Regions from separate parts of the Mesorhizobium sp. B3-1-6 genome, predicted to be linked through region 2. Evidence: predicted binding sites of a transcription regulator. Region 2 holds the regulator's gene; the other holds the start of a gene.
The links. The regulator LexA, encoded in region 2, represses DNA repair genes until DNA is damaged. The targets are predictions, from matches to a motif close to TGTTCNNNNTGTGTTCNG.
Positions count from the first base shown of each region.

Region 1 (10,112 bases), on a different contig from region 2:
ATTTCTGCGCCCATTTGCTGATCAGATCGCGCGTGTATTGGCGCTTCACCGTGCCCGGCGTCGCCAGCACCGATACCAGGCCCGAGCGGGTGCGTTCGGCGGCCGGCTTGATTGCCGGAACGGTGCCCACGAAAGGATGGCCGGGGAATTTGTCGCGCAGCGCATCGATCACCAGGGTCGAGGCGGTGTTGCAGGCAATGACCGAAATCGCCGGCTGAAGCCGATCGAGCAACTTGCGGAACAGCGTAAGTATGTGATCCTTGAGCGCCGGTTCCTCCCAGGCGCCATAAGGAAAAGCCGCGTCGTCGGCGACATAGACGAATCGGCGATCGGGCATAAGCACGCGCGCCTCGCGCAGCACGGTGAGCCCGCCAACGCCGGAATCGAACATCAGGATCGGGCGTTGGCTTGATCGATCGCTCATTGTCATCCGGCCATGAGAAGCGTCAGGCCCATGATTGGACCGACGGCGCTTCTATCGCGAATGATCGTGGTCTTGAAGAGGCGAATGCGAGCAGCTTTTGCGCAGGCGCCAGGGCATGGTGCCGAAAAGTGCGAAGCGGTTTTCGGACAACGTCATGCTCTATCTCTAAGACTTACTCAAATCCCGCGCTTGCCGAAGCCGGCGGGGCGCGGCCTGCCGAAAGGCTGCGGTGCCGGCGGGACGCGCGCGGCGGAAGCGGCGGCACGTGGGGCGGCCGGCACGCTGGCTGTTACGGTGCGTCCGGCACGCGCCGGTGCCGGCAGCGGACCGTCGAAGTCGAAAACATCGGTCAATTCATCGATATTGCTGCCCGCGACCGGCTTCGCCCACAGGATCGTGCACCAGAGGCCGAACACCGAAAGTCCAAGCAGGTTCAGCCCGCCTGGAATGCTCGCGGGATCGCCGAATTTGACGACCAGCAGGACGCCTGCCTGCAGAAGGGCGTAGACGGCGGAAAGGGCGATGTAGGCCCACAGGATCCAGCGACGCCCGTTGGCGTCGCGGGTGCGGCGCGAGGCGACGTTGCCGCGCAGCGCGACAAAGACGAGGGAGGCAATGAGGACAGCACCCGCCATGCCCTGCCGCACCGGACCAGGCCCCGAATTGATCAGCCCTTCGAAGCCGATCGTACTGACAATGCAAATAAGGATCACCACGGTCTCGGCCACGGCGAGGCCGAGAGAGTAAAGGAAAAAGCGCAGTCGACCAATATTGGACGTAAACATGTGCCACCCCCACTATTGTGGCCAGGATGGCGTATAACCGAATAAAATTCGGTTACTTCAAATGCTCACAGCTTACCGATTTTAACTTTCTTCGTCTTTGGCGCGACTGCGTGCACCGGCCGGCAATCGTCTCGGATCGTCCCCGGGCGAGCCGTCGCCGCGCGGCATGACCGGCGAGAACCGGTCGAGCGACGAGATGATGCCGCGCAGCACCTTCAGTTCCGGCTCGGCAAAGCCCGCGCGAGTCAACACGGCGCGCAGATTGTCGACCATCTTCGGCTTCTTTTCTTCCGGGCGGAAGTAGCCTCGCGCTTCCAGCGCGTTTTCCAGATAGGCGAACAGGCTGTGCAATTGCTCCTTGGTCGCCGGCACAAGCTCCGGTCCGGAGAAATTGGTCTGGGTCTCGTCGGCGAGGCCGGATTTCATCCATTCATAGGACATCAGCAGCACCGCCTGGGCGATGTTGAGCGAGGAAAAGCCGGGATCGACCGGGAAGGTGACGATCTCGTCGGCGAGCCCGACCTCGTCATTATAGAGGCCGAAGCGCTCGCGGCCGAACAGGATGCCGGTACGCTCGCCCAACTCGACACGTGCTCTCAGCGCCCTGCCCGCTTCCACGGGACCGCGCACCGGCTTGAAGCCGTCGCGCTCGCGCGCCGTCGTGGCGAAGACGAAGTTCAGGTCGGCGACCGCCGAGGCCAGATCGTCGAAAACCCTGGTGGCGTCGATGACGTGGTCGGCCCGGCTGGCGGCCGCGCGCGCCTTCTCGCTCGGCCAGCCGTCACGCGGGTTGACCAGCCTGAGCTCGGATAGGCCGAAATTCGCCATTGCGCGGGCGACCATGCCGATATTCTCGCCGAGCTGCGGCTCGACCAGGATGATGGCCGGTCCGGCGGAAGCGGTCTTGGCTGTATTTTCGATGGCTGGCATAGCTGTGGGTAACCGGGGTTTGCGGCGTTTCGGCGTCCCCTGCCACATCCGGACCGGAAAATGAAGCATTCACAACAGCGGCACCCGTCCGCTCCGGCACGGATCGCGGTTTGCGCGCTGAAAAAGCCTTTGATATACGCTCCGCATCCCCGGCCGAAACCATGCGGGCAAGGCCGTTCAGATCCCCCAGCAACGAGGCATTCTTTCCATGGCGAAGATCAAGGTGGCGAACCCGGTCGTCGAACTCGACGGCGACGAGATGACCCGCATCATCTGGCAGTTCATCAAGGACAAGCTGATCCACCCCTATCTCGACCTGAAGCTTGAATATTACGACCTTGGCATCGAAAACCGCGACGCCACCAACGACCAGGTGACGATCGACTCGGCCAACGCCATCAAGAAATACGGCGTCGGCGTGAAATGCGCGACGATCACTCCCGACGAGGCGCGCGTCGAGGAATTCAAGCTGAAGAAGATGTGGAAGTCGCCCAACGGCACCATACGCAACATCCTCGGCGGCACCATCTTCCGCGAGCCGATCATCATGAAGAACGTGCCGCGCCTGGTGCCGGGCTGGACCAAGCCGATCGTCGTCGGCCGTCATGCCTTCGGCGACCAGTACCGCGCCACCGACTTCCGCTTCCCCGGCAAGGGCAAGCTGACGATCAAGTTCGTCGGCGAGGACGGCCAGGTGATCGAGCATGACGTCTATGACGCGCCGGGCGCCGGCGTGGCCATGGCCATGTACAATCTCGACGAGTCGATCCGCGAGTTCGCCCGCGCCTCGCTGAACTATGGCCTGCTGCGCAACTTTCCGGTGTATCTATCGACCAAGAACACCATCCTCAAGGCCTATGACGGCCGCTTCAAGGACATCTTCCAGGAAGTCTACGAGAAGGAGTTCGAGGCCGAATTCAAGGCGCGGAAACTCTGGTACGAGCACCGCCTGATCGACGACATGGTCGCCTCCAGCCTGAAATGGTCGGGCGGCTATGTCTGGGCCTGCAAGAACTATGACGGCGACGTGCAATCCGACACCGTAGCGCAAGGCTTCGGCTCGCTCGGCCTGATGACCTCCGTGCTGATGACGCCGGACGGCAAGACGGTGGAAGCGGAAGCCGCGCACGGCACCGTGACGCGCCACTACCGCCAGCACCAGAAGGGCGAGGAAACCTCGACCAATTCGATCGCCTCGATCTTCGCCTGGACGCGCGGCCTGGCGCACCGCGCCAAGCTCGACGACAACGCCGCGCTGAAGCGCTTCGCCGAGACGCTGGAAAAAGTCTGCATCCAGACCGTCGAGTCTGGCTTCATGACCAAGGACCTGTCGCTGCTGATCGGCCCCGACCAGCCGTGGCTCTCGACCACCGGCTTCCTCGACAAGATCGACGAGAATTTGCAGAAGGCGATGGGGTAGCCCAACCTTACGGCACACAGAAGGCTCCGCGAGGAGCCTTCGCTTTTTTGGACACTGCGACGGGCAAAATTGAGAGCTGATCGATGGCCAAGCCAACTCTCTACGGCGCCGACTACAGCGTCTATGTGCGCATCGCGCGAATGGCGCTGGAGGAGAAAGGCATCGGCTACGAGTTGGTGCCGCTCGACATCTTCGCCGCCGAGGGCATTCCGGCCTGGTATCTGGAGCATCATCCCTTCGGCCGCATCCCGGCCTTCGAGCATGACGATTTTCACCTGTTCGAGACCGGCGCAATCGCGCGCTATGTCGATGAAGCCTTCGATGGTCCCGCGCTGCAGCCGGCCGACGTGCGCGGCCGCGCCAGGATGGGCCAGATCATCGGCATGCTCGACGCCTATGGTTATCGCGCGATGGTCTGGGACGTCGCCGTCGAGCGGCTGGAGAAGGCAGCGCCGGATGAGGCGCTGATTGCCAGCGGGCTGAGCCAGGCTGAGACGGTGCTCAAAGTTCTGACCTCGCTGAAGGCTAAGGGCCCGTGGTTGCTCGGGGACCAGTTGACGTTGGCGGACCTGCATGCGGCCCCGATCGTCGCCTATTTCCTCAAGGTCGCAGAAGGACGCGATCTGCTGGCGCGCTTTGCGGATATACGGGATTGGTATGCCCGAATAGCCGGACGGCCGAGCTTTACGCGGACGGAAAAGGTCGCGTAACTCGCTCAGCCTCGGCGCCGCCCCTCATTGCCCTGCCGGGCATTTCTCCCCGTAAAACGGGGAGAAAGAAGCGATTGCAACGCCGGCGCCTTTTCTGCAACGCAGACTATTGGCGAAAGCCGCGATAACAGCGCCCTTCTCCCCGTTCAACGGGGAGAAGATGGCGGCAGCCAGATGAGGGGCAGCGCAGCCCTCGGAGAGTTGGGAGCCGGCCTGAGCTACAGCCGATCGCCCCGACCGTCACGCCGCTTCCAGCGCCGCCCTGACCGCCGCGATCGCGTCGTTTGCCTTGGAGGCATCGGGGCCGCCGGCCTGCGCCATGTCGGGACGCCCGCCGCCGCCTTGACCGCCAAGCGCGGCGGACGCGACGCGCACGAGATCTACGGCGCTGAAGCGAGCGGTCAGATCGTCGGTGACGCCGACGACCACGCTTGCCTTGTTGTCCTCGCCCGCGCCGACAAACACGACCACGCCGGAGCCGAGCGTCTTCTTGCCGGCATCCGCCAGCGGCTTCAGGTCCTTCGGCGCCACGCCGGTGACCGCCTTGGCGAGGAAGCCGACGCCCGCGACGGTCTCGTTCGCGGCCGGAGCATCGGCAACGGCCGAGCCGCCGCCCAGCGCCAGTTTCTTGCGCGCCTCGGTAAGCTCCTTTTCGAGCTTCTTGCGCTCTTCGAGCAGCGCCTCGACGCGCAACGGCACGTCGGCCGGCGAGATCTTCAAGGTCGCCGCCGCGGCTTTCAGCCGCCTGTCCTGTTCGTCCAGATGCCTGCGCGCCGCCTCGCCGGTCAGCGCCTCGATGCGGCGTACGCCGGCCGCCACCGCGCTGTCCGACAGGATGCGCACCAGGCCGATATCGCCGGTCGACCTCACATGCGTGCCGCCGCAAAGCTCGACGGAATAGGGCCGATTGGCCTTGGCGCCATGCAGGCCGGTGCCCATCGACACGACGCGCACCTCATCGCCGTATTTCTCGCCGAACAGCGCCATGGCGCCCTCGGCAATCGCGTCGTCGACCGACATCAGACGCGTCGTCACCGGGCTGTTCTGCACGACGATCTCGTTGGCCATGCGCTCGACCTCCTCGAGCTCATCGGCCGAGATCGGCTTGTTGTGCGAGATGTCGAAGCGCAGCCGGTCGGGCGCCACCAGCGAGCCCTTCTGCGCGACATGGGTGCCCAGCACCTCGCGCAGCGCCTCGTGGATGAGATGCGTCGCGGAATGGTTGGCGCGCAGCCTCGAGCGGCGGGCATGATCGACCTTCAGCTCGACGGCATCACCCGTCTTGACCGTGCCTTTGGCCACCTTGCCGAGATGCACGAACAAACCATCGGCCTTCTTCTGCGTGTCCGAGACCTCGATTGAAAAACCCTCGCCGGAAATCACGCCGGTGTCGCCCATCTGGCCGCCGGATTCGCCGTAGAACGGCGTCTGGTTGACGACCAAGGCGACCGCATCGCCCTGGCTCGCGCTGTCGATGGTCTTGCCGTCCCTGACCAGGGCCTGGACGATGCCTTCCGCCTGCTCGGTCTCATAGCCGAGGAATTCGGTGGCGCCGGTCTTTTCGCGCACCGAGAACCAGACTGTCTCGGTCGCGGCCTCGCCCGAGCCCGTCCAATGCGCGCGCGCCTCGGCCTTCTGCCGCTCCATCGCGTCGGTGAAGCCGGCGATATCGACCGAGATGCTGCGCTGGCGCAGCGCATCCTGCGTCAGATCGAGCGGGAAGCCATAGGTGTCGTAGAGCTTGAAGGCCGTCTCGCCATCCAGCATGTCGCCGGCATGCAGCGTCTCCGTAGCGTCCGAAAGCAGGCCGAGGCCGCGCACCAGCGTCTTGCGGAAGCGTGTTTCCTCGAGCTTCAGCGTTTCGGTGATCAGCGCCTCTCCGCGCACGAGCTCGGGATAGGCCTGGCCCATCTCGCGCACCAGCGCCGGCACCAGCTGCCACATCAGCGGCTCCTTCGCGCCAAGCAGCTGCGCATGGCGCATGGCACGGCGCATGATGCGGCGCAGCACATAGCCGCGCCCCTCATTCGACGGCAGCACACCATCTGCCACCAGGAACGAGGACGAGCGCAGATGATCCGCGATGACGCGATACGACCCGACGTTCTCCTGGTTCGGCCCCTGGCCTAGCGCCGAGGACGCCGCGTCGATCAAATGCCTGAAGAGGTCGGTCTCGAAGACGCTTTCGACGCCCTGCAGGATGGAGGCCATGCGCTCCAGGCCCATGCCGGTGTCGATCGAGGGACGCGGCAGGTCGATGCGCTCTTCCTTCGTCACCTGCTCATACTGCATGAACACCAGGTTCCAGAATTCCAGGAACCGGTCGCCGTCCTCTTCCGGGCTGCCGGGCGGGCCGCCCCAGATATGCTCGCCGCGATCGATGAAGATTTCCGAGCACGGACCGCACGGGCCGGTGTCGCCCATCGCCCAGAAATTGTCCGAGGTCGGGATGCGGATGATGCGGTCGTCGGAGAAGCCGGCGATCTTCTTCCAGTAACCGGCCGCCTCGTCGTCGGTGTGATAGACGGTGACGAGCAGCTTGTCCTTCTTCAGCCCGAAACCCTTGGTGATCAGGTTCCAGGCAAGCTCGATCGCGCGCTCCTTGAAATAGTCGCCGAACGAGAAATTGCCGAGCATCTCGAAGAAGGTGAGATGGCGCGCGGTATAGCCGACATTGTCGAGGTCGTTGTGCTTGCCGCCTGCACGCACGCTCTTCTGCGCGGTGGACGCTCGCGAGTAGGGACGCTTCTCCAGGCCGGTGAAGACGTTCTTGAACTGCACCATGCCTGCGTTTGTGAACATCAGTGTCGGATCGTTGCGCGGCACTAACGGGCTGGAGGCGACGATCTCGTGGCCCTCCTTGCGGAAGTAGTCGAGAAATGTCGACCGGATATCGTTCACGCCACTCATTGCGTACTGCCTTTTCGCGAGAACCGCCGGCGTCGCCGGCGGCTGATGGGCTTTGGTGTTTCCAGAAGATAGATGGGCCTTTTAGCCGTAGCTCTTGAGCCTGTCCAGAAACACGGAGTTAATGCATGTCGCGCAAAAGTGACCTCGGTTTTGCGACAACGACATGCATCAAGCAACGACCTAAAGCGCGTCGCGTGAATCCGTTTCGACGCGACGCGCTTTAGGTCAATCCGCCGGCGAGCGACGGCCCGGCGCCGCCCGCAAAATGCAAAACCGCCGGCGCGAAGGCCGGCGGTTCGGGTACGCAATACTCAAGAACTCGCTTACATAAGCATAAGACGATAAACAAGGATTGTGGCCGAACTCCGGCTAAGCCGACGAATAGCTTTCGCCCAATCCCGAACAGGAAACTGCTGCGCGGTCTTCCTGCAACGAACCGGCCCTACAAGGCGCCGGCTTCGTCCTCGAAACCGTCGTCGCCGCCTTCGGAGCCGCCATTCTCGAGGAATTTCTCGGCGATCAGCCCGGCATTCTGGCGCAATGCAAGTTCGACCTCACGCGCCGTATCGGGATTGTCGCGCAGGAACAGTTTTGCGTTCTCGCGACCTTGGCCGAGGCGCTGCGAATTGTAGGAGAACCAGGCGCCCGACTTCTCGATGACGCCGGCTTTGACGCCGAGATCGATCAGCTCGCCGGTCTTCGACACGCCCTCACCATACATGATGTCGAACTCGACCACCTTGAAGGGCGGGGCCAGCTTGTTCTTCACCACCTTGACGCGGGTCTGGTTGCCGACGACCTCGTCGCGGTCCTTGACCGAGCCGATGCGGCGGATGTCGAGGCGCACCGAGGCGTAGAATTTCAGCGCGTTGCCGCCGGTGGTCGTCTCGGGCGAGCCGAACATGACGCCGATCTTCATGCGGATCTGGTTGATGAAGATGACCATTGTGTTGGAGCGCGAGATCGAGGCGGTCAGCTTGCGCAGCGCCTGGCTCATCAGGCGAGCCTGAAGACCGGGCAGCGAATCGCCCATCTCGCCTTCGATTTCAGCGCGCGGCGTCAGCGCCGCCACCGAGTCGACGACCAGCACGTCGATGGCGCCCGAACGCACCAGCGTGTCGCAGATTTCCAGCGCCTGCTCACCGGTGTCGGGCTGCGAGATCAAAAGGTTCTCGAGGTCGACGCCAAGCTTGCGAGCATAAACCGGATCGAGCGCGTGCTCGGCATCGACGAAGGCGCAGATACCGCCCTTCTTCTGGGCTTCCGCCACCGTGTGCAGCGCCAGCGTCGTCTTGCCCGAGCTTTCCGGCCCGTAAATCTCGATGATGCGGCCGCGCGGCAGGCCGCCGACGCCGAGCGCGATATCGAGACCGAGCGAGCCGGTCGGCACGGTTTCGATCTCGACCACCTGCTCGTTGGCGCCGAGCCGCATGATCGAGCCCTTGCCGAAAGCGCGCTCGATTTGCGACAGCGCCGCGTCCAGAGCCTTTGATTTGTCCACTGCCTTATCCTCTACAAGCCGCAAAGAATTCTGAGCCATGATACATCACCCCTTGGTCGTCAATGAAGGCCGGACAATCCGTGATCCCTGCTTGTTTTGTACCTTTTTTGTTCTCATTTGGCAAGGGGCGGCAAGCAGCTGAAAAACAATCAATATCTGGATATGTTCTTTCTTTGTCCCACCAGGGCTGGAGCGAAACAGAACCACTGGTCCAGAAGAGATTTGATATCCGCATGTCCCGAATCGCGGCGCCGATTGCGGGGCGACGCGCAGAAACCTAGTGTGCGCAGCCAACTATCAACCAAGGTTACCATATCCGCATGCCGACATCCCCAACAATCCTGGCGCTGGGCGGAGCCCATATCGACCGGCGCGGCCAGGTCTCGGGCGCCTATGTGCCCGCCGCTTCGAATCCCGGCATCATGCGCGAGGACGTCGGCGGCGTGGTTTTCAACGCGCTGCGCAGCGTGGTGAAGCGCGGCGTGTCGGCCTCGCTGATATCGGTGCGCGGCGGCGACGCTGCGGCCGACGCCGTCGCCTTGGCGATCGACAACGCCGGAATAGCGGACCTCTCGGTGGTGTTCCTCGACCGCACGACGCCGAGCTACACGGCGTTGATCGACGCCGAAGGTGAGCTGATCGTCGGGCTGGCCGACATGGCGCTCTACGATCTTGCCTTCCCCAAGCAGATGAGGCGTTCCAAGGTGCGCGAGGCGATGGCCGCGGCCGACGCCATCCTGTGCGACGCCAACCTGCCGACGGCGGCGCTGGAGCGCCTGGTAGCGCTAGCCGGTGGCCGGCCGGTCTTCGCCATCGCCGTCTCGCCGGCCAAGGTCGTGCGCCTGGCGCCGCTGCTCGACGACCTGTCGCTGCTTTTCATGAACCGCCGCGAAGCCGCCGCGCTGGCCGGCGCCGAGCTATCCGGCGAAACCCTTGTCGACGCGCTCAGGCGGGCCGGCCTGAATGCCGGCGTGGTCACGTCCGGCAGCGCCCCGGTTCTGGGCTTCGACGACACCGGCGTCTTCGAGATCGATCCACCCGCGCCGCGCAAAGTTGCCGACGTGACCGGAGCCGGCGACGCCTTGACCGGCGCAACCGTCGCCGCCTTGCTGCGCGGCCTGCCGTTGCGTGCCGCGCTGCGCGAGGGCCTTGCCGCGGCGATGCTTGCCATAGAGAGCCCGGAGGCCGTGCCGTCCTTCACGGCGGGCAACTTCACGCAGGCGCTCGGCCTTGTGCCGGAGGCGCGGGAGGTGGCATAGGGCCACCAGACATCCACTTCCTCCTGATCGGAGACAGCCGTGACACCCGACACCGCCCGCCCCTTCGTCGACATCCACCCGCCCGTGGCGGAGGCGCTTGGCGCCGGCCGGCCGGTGGTGGCGCTGGAAAGCACCATCATCACCCACGGCATGCCCTACCCCGACAATGGCGC
Region 1 covers NZ_VFTM01000040.1:45,290-55,401, forward strand. Annotated here, with positions in the region: gene murI (glutamate racemase) at 1-424, opposite strand, end outside; gene FJ414_RS27530 (hypothetical protein) at 601-1,209, opposite strand; gene FJ414_RS27535 (RNA methyltransferase) at 1,291-2,139, opposite strand; gene FJ414_RS27540 (NADP-dependent isocitrate dehydrogenase) at 2,348-3,559, shown strand; gene FJ414_RS27545 (glutathione S-transferase family protein) at 3,643-4,269, shown strand; gene alaS (alanine--tRNA ligase) at 4,510-7,179, opposite strand; gene recA (recombinase RecA) at 7,622-8,719, opposite strand; gene FJ414_RS27565 (carbohydrate kinase family protein) at 9,001-9,939, shown strand; gene FJ414_RS27570 (pseudouridine-5'-phosphate glycosidase) at 9,979-10,112, shown strand, end outside.
Region 1: recA (recombinase RecA) is a predicted target of LexA. The motif match lies at 8,778-8,795, and genes of this name have one in related genera.

Region 2 (10,112 bases):
GCGACGCTCGGCGGACATTGCGAGATTGGCGACAACGTCTATATCGGCGGCCTAAGCGCGGTTCACCAATTCGTGCGCGTCGGCGACAACGCCTTTCTCGGCGGCTGTTCGGCTTTTGTCGGCGATGTCATTCCCTACGCCATTGCCGTCGGCAACCGCGCCAGCCTGCGCGGCTTGAACATCATTGGTCTCAAACGCTCCGGTCTGCCGCGTTCCGAGATCTACCTGCTGCGCAAGGCTTATAGGACGATTTTCGATCGCTCCCGCACCGTCGGTGAGAATGTGGAACTCGCCAAGGCCGAGTTCGCCGGGTCGCCAACGGCCATGAAGATCATCGATTTCATCACCAGTCGCGACAAGCGACACTTTGCCGTCCCATCGCTCAAAGGTGGCGGCGACGAAGACAGCGGCGATGACGAGGCCTGAGCGCGCCGCATCAGCGTTCCAACTCGCGCCGGGCTCGAAGGTCGGCATTATTGCCGGCGGTGGCAGCCTGCCCGTCGAAGTCGCCGATGGCCTGGTCAAGCACGGTTTCGTGCCCTTCATCATCATCGCCGCCGGTGAGGTCGACCGCGAGGCGGACTTCGCGGCCTACGATCAGGAAAAACTCGCGCTGGAAGACATCGGACTGCTGTTTCCGTTGCTGAAGCGCCGGGGCATCACGCACCTTGTCCTGGCCGGCGAGATCAAGCGCAGGCCGCGGCTGAGCAGGATAAAGCCGACATTTGGCCTGCTGGCGATAATTCCCTCCGTGGTCAGAGCGTTGCGACGCGGCGACGACGGCCTGCTGAAGGTGTTGACCCGAGGCCTGGAAAAGCGAGGCGTCAAGGTCGTCGGCGCGCACGAAGTCGTTCCGGAACTGACGGCTGGCGAAGGTCCATTGACGGTGACCGGGCCAAACCAGTCCGACTGGCGTGACATCGAGGCCGCCCGTAAGGCGGCCAAGGCCATCGGCGCACTCGATATCGGCCAGGCTGCGATTGCGATTGGAGGTCGAGCCGTCGCGCTGGAAGGCATCGAAGGCACCGCCGGCCTGCTCGACAGAACGCGGGAATTGCGCGGCCACGGCAGGCTGGCCGGCAAGGCGCGCGGCGTGCTGGTCAAATGCGCCAAGCCGGGCCAGGAATTGCGCGCCGACTTGCCCACTATCGGCCCGCAGACCATCGAGGCCGCGCATGCGGCAGGCCTTGCCGGCATAGCCGTAGAAGCCGGCCGTTCGCTTATCCTTGAAGGTCCGACCACGCTTGCTCGCGCCAATGCGCTTGGCCTGTTCATTGTCGGCCTGCCCGCGACGCAAATGGCCAATGGGGAGCCGGCTAATGGTCGCTGACAAGCCGCTCAAGATCGCGATCGTCGCCGGCGAGGAATCCGGCGATCTGCTTGGCGCCGACATCGTGCGGGCGCTCGAACGCACGACCGGCCGCAAGGTTCAGCTCGTGGGCATTGGCGGCAGGCACTTGCAGCAGCTGGGACTGAACCCGCTCTTCGACGGCGGCGAGATCGCACTGATGGGTTTTAGCGCGGTGCTGCGCGACCTGCCGCGGCTGATGCGCCGGATCAGCCAGACGGCGGCGACAATCGCGGCCGAGCGGCCCGATTGCCTGGTCACCATCGACAGTCCGGACTTTTCGCTGCGCGTTGCGAAGAAGGTCCGCGCAACGGCGCCGGCCATTCCGATCGTCCACTATGTCTGCCCGAGCGTATGGGCCTGGCGGCCGGGCAGGGCGGTGGCGATGAAGCCCTATGTCGATCACATCCTCTGCATCCTGCCCTTCGAGGTGAAGGCGCTCGCCCGCCTTGGCGGGCCGCCGGGCACTTATGTCGGTCACCGGTTGACGCAGGATCCGGGCATCCTCGGCGCCGCCAAGGCGCAGAGCCAGCCGCGCGACCTCGCCGACGACCGGGTCAAGACGCTGCTGGTGCTGCCTGGCTCGCGCCGCGGCGAAGTCCGCCGGCTGATCGAGCCGTTCGGCAAGACGATGTCGGTCCTGCGCCAGCGCGGCCACCGCCTGCGCTTGCTGTTGCCGACGGTGCCACATGTCGCCGATCTGGTGAAGACGTCGGTCGCGAGTTGGGACGACAAGCCGGAAATCATCACCGAGCCGGAGCGCAAATGGCAGGCCTTCGGCAAGGCCGATGCGGCGTTGATCGCGTCTGGAACGGTTTCGCTGGAACTGGCGCTCGCAGGCGTTCCAATAGTTTCCTGCTACAAGCTCGACCCGATCGCGCGCAAGATTCTGCAGCATATGGTGACGACGTGGTCGGCACTGCTGCCCAATTTGATATCCGACCGCGCGCTGGTGCCGGAATTCTACGATCAGTATGTCCGGCCGGAAAACCTAGCCCGGCAGCTGGAAGCCCTGTTTGCCGACACCGGCATGCGCGCCTGGCAAAAGGCGGGCTTTGCAGAGATCGCCCGCCGCATGGCGACCGAGCGGCCCTCGGGCGAGATCGCCGCCGAGGTGGTGATGGGGTGCATCAGGAAGGCAGTAGGCAGTAGGCAGTAGGCAGTAGGCAGTAGGCACTCTCTTTCTACTGCCTACTGCCTACTCACTATTCCCTATCTCTTAGCAATCGGCACGTAATCGCGTTCCGTGGCGCCGGTGTAGAGCTGGCGCGGGCGGCCGATCTTCTGGTGCGGATCCTCGATCATTTCCTTCCACTGCGCGATCCAGCCGACGGTGCGGGCAACGGCGAACAGCACGGTGAACATGGTGGTGGGGAATCCTAACGCCTTTAGCGTGATGCCGGAGTAGAAGTCGACATTCGGGTAGAGCTTCTTTTCGATGAAGTAGGCGTCGGTCAGCGCGATCTTTTCCAGCTCCATGGCGATGTCGAGCAACGGATCGTCCTTGATGCCGAGTTCGCCCAGCACCTCATGCGCCGTCTTCTGCATGATCTTGGCGCGCGGATCGTAGTTCTTGTAGACGCGGTGGCCAAAGCCCATCAGCCGGAACGGATCGTTCTTGTCCTTGGCGCGGGCGATGAATTCCGGGATGTGGTCGACATGGCCGATCTCGCCCAGCATGTTGAGCGCTGCTTCGTTGGCCCCGCCATGCGCCGGACCCCACAGGCAGGCAATGCCGGCGGCGATGCAGGCGAACGGGTTGGCGCCCGAGGAGCCGGCGAGGCGGACGGTCGAGGTCGAGGCGTTCTGCTCGTGGTCGGCGTGCAGGATGAAGATGCGCTCCATGGCGCGCGCCAGCACCGGATTGATCTTGTATTCCTCGCACGGCACGGCAAAGCACATGTGCAGGAAGTTGGCGGCGAAGTTCAGCTCGTTCTTCGGGTATATGAACGGCTGGCCGATGTGGTATTTATAGGCCATCGCCGCGATCGTCGGCATCTTGGCGATCAGGCGCATCGAGGCGACCATGCGCTGGTAAGGATCCGAGATGTCGGTGGAGTCGTGATAGAAGGCCGATAGCGCGCCGACCACGCCGCACATGACGGCCATCGGATGCGCATCGCGGCGGAAGCCGGTGAAGAAGCGCGACATCTGCTCGTGCACCATCGTGTGGCGCGTCACGCGATAGTCGAAGTCCTCCTTCTGCGCCTTGGTCGGGAGTTCACCGTAGAGCAGGAGGTAGCAGACCTCGAGGAAGTCGCCATGTTCGGCAAGCTGGTCGATCGGATAGCCGCGATGCAGCAGGATGCCGGCGTCGCCGTCGATGAAGGTGATTGCCGACTCGCAGCTTGCCGTGGAGGTGAAGCCGGGGTCGTAGGTGAAGGCGCCGGTCGTGCTGTAGAGCGCGCCGATATCGATCACGTCAGGCCCGGTCGACCCGCTTCGCACCTTGAATTCATGGGTCTTGCCGGCGAGTTCGAGCCTGGCGGTCGACTCATGCGCCTTGCCGCTCGGTTCCAGTTTTGTCGCAGCTTCGCTCATTGCAAACTCCTTTATGTTCCTCACGCCGGCAAGGCAATTCCTGCAAACGACACGTCGAAATCACCGGAATGCGCGAACTTGCCATCGCATTTTAGGAGGTGCGTGCCAGATTGGGCCAAGCCTAATGTTGCACTGCGAAACACACCTTTCAATGCCAATCTTCTTGGGCCAGTTCGCTGCTAATCGATTTGATCTCCAATCCTCGCCAGGCTTTCCTGGCGACCCAACACGGCAAGCACGTCGAACACGCCGGGCGAGGTGCTGCGGCCGGTCAGCGCGGCCCGAAGCGGCTGTGCCACGGCGCCGAGCTTGTGCCCACCGGCCTGCGCAAAGTCGCGGATCGAAGCCTCGGCCGAGGCGGCGCTCCAGTCGCCCTCGACGGCAGACAATGCGCCATGCGCGCCGCGCAGAATCGCGCGCGCATCCGCGTTGAGCAAGCCGGCCGCCTTCTCATCCAGCGGCAACGGCCGCTCGGCGAACAGAAACGCCGCTCCGTCGACCAGCTCGACCAGGGTTTTGGCCCGCTCCTTGAGACCGGGCATGGCGGCAAGCAGTTGCGCCTTGCGCCTGTCGTCGAGCTTTGCCGCGAGCGTCGGGCCGCCTTCGATATAGGGCAAGGTGGCGACGAAGATGGCGAACAGCGCCAGGTCATCCATCTTGCGCATATGGACGCCGTTCAGCGCCTCGAGCTTGGCGAAGTCGAAGCGCGCCGCGCCCTTGTTGACGTCGCCGATGTCGAACCACGCGACCATGTCCTTGACCGACATCACCTCGTCGTCGCCATGGCTCCAGCCGAGCCTGGCCAGATAGTTGAGCAGAGCCTCGGGCAGATAACCCATGGCGCGATAGGCTTCGACGCCGAGCGCGCCGTGCCGCTTCGACAGCTTGGCGCCGTCGGCGCCGTGGATCAGCGGGATGTGCGACATCGACGGCACATCCCAGCCCATGGCATCGTAGATCACCGTCTGGCGCGCGGCGTTGGTCAGGTGATCGTCGCCGCGGATGATGTGGGTGACGCCCATGTCGTGATCGTCGACGACGACGGCATGCATGTAGGTCGGGACGCCGTCGGAACGCAGGATGATGAAGTCGTCGAGATCCTTGTTCGGGAAGCGCACCTCGCCCTGCACGCGGTCGTTGACGATCGTCACGCCTTCGGTCGGCGCCTTGATGCGGATCGCACCCTTGACGCCTGCCGGCGCCTCGGAGGGGCCGCGGTCGCGCCACTGGCCGTTGTAGCGCGGCGGCAGACCCTTGGCGCGGGCCGCCTCGCGCATCGCCTCGAGCTCAGCCGGCGTCTCATAGGCGTAATAGGCCTTGCCCATGCGCACGAGCTCCTCGGCCACCTCGCGATGACGCGGCGCGCGCTCGAACTGCGAGACGGCCTCGCCGTCCCAGGAGAGGCCAAGCCAGGTCAGCCCGTCGAGAATGGCGGCGGTGGCAGCTTCGGTGGACCGTTCGCGATCGGTATCCTCGATGCGCAGCAGCATCGTGCCGCCGGTGTGCCTGGCATAGAGCCAGTTGAACAGCGCCGTACGCGCCCCGCCAATATGCAGGTAGCCTGTGGGCGAGGGGGCAAAACGGGTGACGACCTTGTCGGACATGGAACTCTCGAGGAAGCACTGAAAAAATGCATGTTTCGCGCGGACTTCCACGCGACCGGCGTTCATGTAGCATAGGCGGTCTGGGGCGCAAGGGGCAGACCCGATGGCTGGACGTGGCCGGGGCGCGGAGGAGGGCGGGGGAACGACAGCTGGCGTCAGCGAACGCCTGATGTTTGCCCATGCCGCGCCCGAAGAGGGAGCGCCGGTTTCGCTTCCGGAGCCGCGGGCACCTACCGAGTTTATGCCACCCGGTGACGGTGCAATACAGCCGGTCTCGCCAACGGCGAGCGTCGGCCGAATCCGCAAACAGCTTGGCCGCGCCTCGCTTCCCGCACTGCGCCGAAGCATCGGCACCGCTGCCGCCACTGAGCTCGACCGCGGCATCGGCTTCCTGCTGGTGCCGGTGTTTTTGGCCGCCGGCGTCATCTATTACTTCTCGCTGAGCGCTGAGCCGGATCTCTACAGGCCGCTTGCGGCAGTGGCCCTGATGGCGGTCTGCGCGGCGGTCTCGCATTCCCGGCACAGAACGCACCTTGTCTTCATGGCGGCGTTTTTCTGCGCCTTGGGCTTTCTCGCGGCCAAGGTCGAGACCTGGCGGATGGCAACCCCGATGCTGGGTTCGGAAATCCAGACACGGCTGACGGGCCGCCTCGTCACCGCCGAGGCGATGGCCAATGGCCGTGTCCGGCTGACCATCGACTTGATTTCCACGGAACGTCCGAAGCTGCGCTATGCGCCGGACCGCGTCAGGTTGTCGGCCCGCAGGATCCCGTCCGGCATGACAGCCGGGTCGATGCTGACCGGCTATGCCAAGCTGCTGCCGCCGACCGGTCCGGTTCGGCCGGACAGCTACGACTTTTCCTTCGACAGCTATTTTGCCGGCATTGGCGGCAGCGGCTTTTTCCTGGGTGATCCAAAGCTGATTGCGCCGGTGGAGGCGCCGTTTGGCGCGCGCATCGCATCGGCAGTGGAAAACGCGCGCGAAGGAATCGCCGATCACATCAGGAGCGCCATCGGCGGGTCCGAAGGCGAGATCGCAGCGGCGCTGATCGTCGGCGTTCGTGCCGGCATTCCGGAGGCGATCAACGAGTCGATGCGGCGAACCGGCATCTACCACATCATCTCGATCTCAGGCCTGCATATGGCGCTGGTCGCCGGCACGATCATGGTCCTTTTGCGCGGCGCCTTCGCGCTGTTTCCGGATTTCTCGTCGCGCCGGCCGGTAAAGAAATATGCCGCCGCAATCGCGCTGCTCTCGATCGCCGCCTACCTCGTGATCTCCGGCATCGTGGTGGCGGCCGAGCGAAGCTTCATCATGCTGGCCGTAATGCTCGCCGCCGTGCTCTTCGACCGCGCGGCGCTCACCATGCGCAACCTGGCGATCTCGGCCATCGCCGTTATCCTTGTCTCGCCGCACGAAGTGGTCGGCCCGAGCTTCCAGATGTCCTTCGCCGCCACCGCCGCCCTGGTCGGCGCCTATGCCGGTTTTGCCGACTATCGCGCCGGCAAAACGACCGCGCCGCCGGCAAAGCGTTCGTTCCTCGGCTTCCTATCGCGAAAACTGGCGATTGGAGTGGGTGGTGCCGCCGTGACGTCGCTTATCGCGGGCAGCGCGACATTGTTGTTTGCGATCTGGCACTTCCAGCGGGTGTCGCCGCTCAGCCTGCTGGCAAATCTGGCGGTCATGCCGATCGTCTCACTGATCGTCATGCCGTTCGCCGTGTTGAGCGCGCTGGCCATGCCCTTCGGCTTGGACGGTCCCTTCCTCTTTGTCATGGGTAAAGGCCTGACGGCGATGATCGCCATTTCTGCATGGATTTCCGAGCGCTCACCGGTAGACGCCGTCGGGCTGATCTCGATCCAGTCGGTGCTGCTGGCGACGGTCGCGCTGGTCATCGCGACGATGGCCACCACCTGGCTGAGGCTTGCCGCCGTACCCTTCGCGCTCGCCGCGCTGCTGGCCATTCCGCATGTCCGCGCCCCGGATGTGCTTGTCTCGGAGGATGCGCATCTGGTGGCGATGCCGATCGGCGGCGGCGAGCTTGCCATCAACCGCGCGCGCTCCAACGACTTCACCATCGACAACTGGAAACGGGCGCTGAAAGCCGAGGAGATCGTACCGCCGGAGACGTTCGCTAAAGACGCCCTCGACATCGCCGATCCCGTCGACCTGCCGCCCGGCTCGCCCTTCTATTGCACTGGCGACCTCTGCATCGGCCGGCATCCTTCCGGCGCCATCGTCGCGCTCGCCGAGAATCGCGCCAGCGCCCGGCCTGCTTGCGGTTTCGCCGACCTCATCGTCATCGACGACGCCACGGCCTACAACCCATGCCGCGATCCGCGCGTGCTTGTCGTCACCAAGCGGCAGCTGGCACGCGACGGCAGCGCCGCCATCTTCTTCGATCCGCAATCGGCAACCGCCCGGCCAACCGTTCGCTACGCGGTCGAAGAACCGTACCGGCCCTGGCACGAGCAGCGGAAATACGCGCGTGAGGCGAGGGGGCTGCCGCCCTATCAACGACCGGAAAAGCCGGCGGTCGCGCCGCAGCCTACAGAATAGATGGCACGCAGTTCCGGCGAAGACCGCCGCGCGGTTCTGCTCAGTAACGGCGGATTAGTCCGACGAGCTTACCCTGAACCTTGACCCGGTCCGGTCCGAAGATCCGGGTCTCGTACGCCGGGTTGGCGGCCTCGAGCGCGATCGAGGCACCCTTGCGACGAAACCGCTTCAGGGTCGCTTCCTCGTCGTCGACCAGCGCCACCACGATCTCGCCGGGACTTGCCGTATTGGCGTTGCGGATTATGACGGTATCGCCGTCGAAGATACCGGCCTCGATCATCGAGTCGCCCTTGACCTCAAGCGCATAATGCTCGCCGCCCATGATCATGTCCGGCGGCACCGAGATCGAATGCGTCTGGTGCTGGATGGCGTCTATCGGCACGCCGGCGGCGATGCGGCCCATCACCGGAATGGACACGGCCGAAACAGCGTCGTCGTCATTGCTGGGTGTCGGCGTGCGCGAGGGCGCCGCCGGCTTGACCTGACGGCCGAGATTGCCCTGGCCGCCCTGGATGACGCTCGGCGAAAACTTTCTCGCGGCATTCAGGCCAGGCGCGATCGAGTCGGGCAGCCGCAGCACTTCAAGCGCGCGCGCCCGGTTCGGCAGCCGGCGAATGAAGCCGCGTTCTTCCAGCGCCGTGATCAGCCGATGGATGCCCGATTTGGAGGCGAGGTCGAGCGCTTCCTTCATCTCGTCGAAAGACGGTGGAATCCCGCTCTCCTTGAGGCGTTCATGGATGAACATCAGCAGTTCATGTTGTTTGCGCGTCAGCATGGCGGCCCCCTTGGGTTCTGAAACCGGAATCAGAAAAACAAACCCAGAACAAACACTATCTGTTCCAGTTGTGTTCCGCAACCGTTTAAAGTTTAGTGAATTTGTTGAGGCTTCGGAAACAATGTTGCATCCAAGGGATATCTGGCCGAGTCAGGTCAGCGGTGTCATTGATTCCGCTCGATTATGCGGCCCTCCTTAAGCTGAAGCGCGGTCCAACACCATCACAAAGGCGCGGGCGGGATCGCTTCGGCTCTTGCGCGAACGTGCTTCACCGTGAACGAAACGGACCCAAAATGCCAACTTCGGCAATGATTCCGATCCATGGTCTTCGCCGTCTATGGACCAGCTAACATAGCGCAGAAGGTTCTTGCCGTGGCACGGACGGTGGTGAGACAACCACCCTTGGCCAACCGTGAGAAGCGCCATGCCGAAATGGAGGCGGCAGCATGATGGGGGGAATTCCTGATCTCGCCGAGGTCGAGGCGATGGATGCAGCGGATCCGCTGCGCGCCCTGCGCGATCGCTTCGTCCTGCCGGAGGGGGTGATCTACCTCGACGGGAATTCGTTGGGAGCGGCCTCGCACGCCGCATTCGACGAGTTGCGCAAGGCAGCTGCCGAGGAGTGGGCGCATGACCTCATTCGTGCCTGGAACAAGGACGGATGGTTCGACATGCCGGTCGAGCTGGGCGACCAGCTCGGGCGCCTGATCGGCGCGGCGCCGGGCCAGACCGTGGTCTGCGACACCACGTCGATCAACATCTACAAAGTGCTGCACGCGGCGATGGCGATGCGGCCGGACCGAACCGTGATCGTTGCCGAGGGCGACAGTTTTCCGACCGATATCTATATGGCCGAAGGGGTGGCCTCGACCGGAAAGAACACTGTCCTGCGCCTGGCTGGCGTGGACGCGCCGACCATCGAGGAACTGATCGACGAACGCGTGGCGGTGGTGTTGGTCAACCACGTCAATTACAAATCCGGCGAGTTGCGCGACATGGCGGCGCTTACGCGCATGGCGCATGACGCCGGTGCGCTGATCGTATGGGATCTCTGCCACAGCGCGGGCGCCATGCCGGTTGAACTTGACAGGGCAAGCGCCGATTTCGCCGTCGGCTGCACCTATAAATATCTCAATGGCGGGCCGGGTTCTCCTGCCTTTATCTATGCGGCCGAGCGGCATCTTGCCGATGTGCGGCAGCCGCTCAGCGGGTGGTGGAGCCATGCACGGCCGTTCGCCTTCGAGCAAGCCTATGCGCCAGGCACCGGCATCCGCCGATTTCTGT
Region 2 covers NZ_VFTM01000005.1:70,948-81,059, reverse strand. Annotated here, with positions in the region: gene lpxA (acyl-ACP--UDP-N-acetylglucosamine O-acyltransferase) at 1-426, shown strand, start outside; gene lpxI (UDP-2,3-diacylglucosamine diphosphatase LpxI) at 413-1,330, shown strand; gene lpxB (lipid-A-disaccharide synthase) at 1,320-2,507, shown strand; gene gltA (citrate synthase) at 2,561-3,889, opposite strand; gene gltX (glutamate--tRNA ligase) at 4,069-5,493, opposite strand; gene FJ414_RS06835 (ComEC/Rec2 family competence protein) at 5,597-8,053, shown strand; gene lexA (transcriptional repressor LexA) at 8,094-8,828, opposite strand; gene kynU (kynureninase) at 9,278-10,112, shown strand, end outside.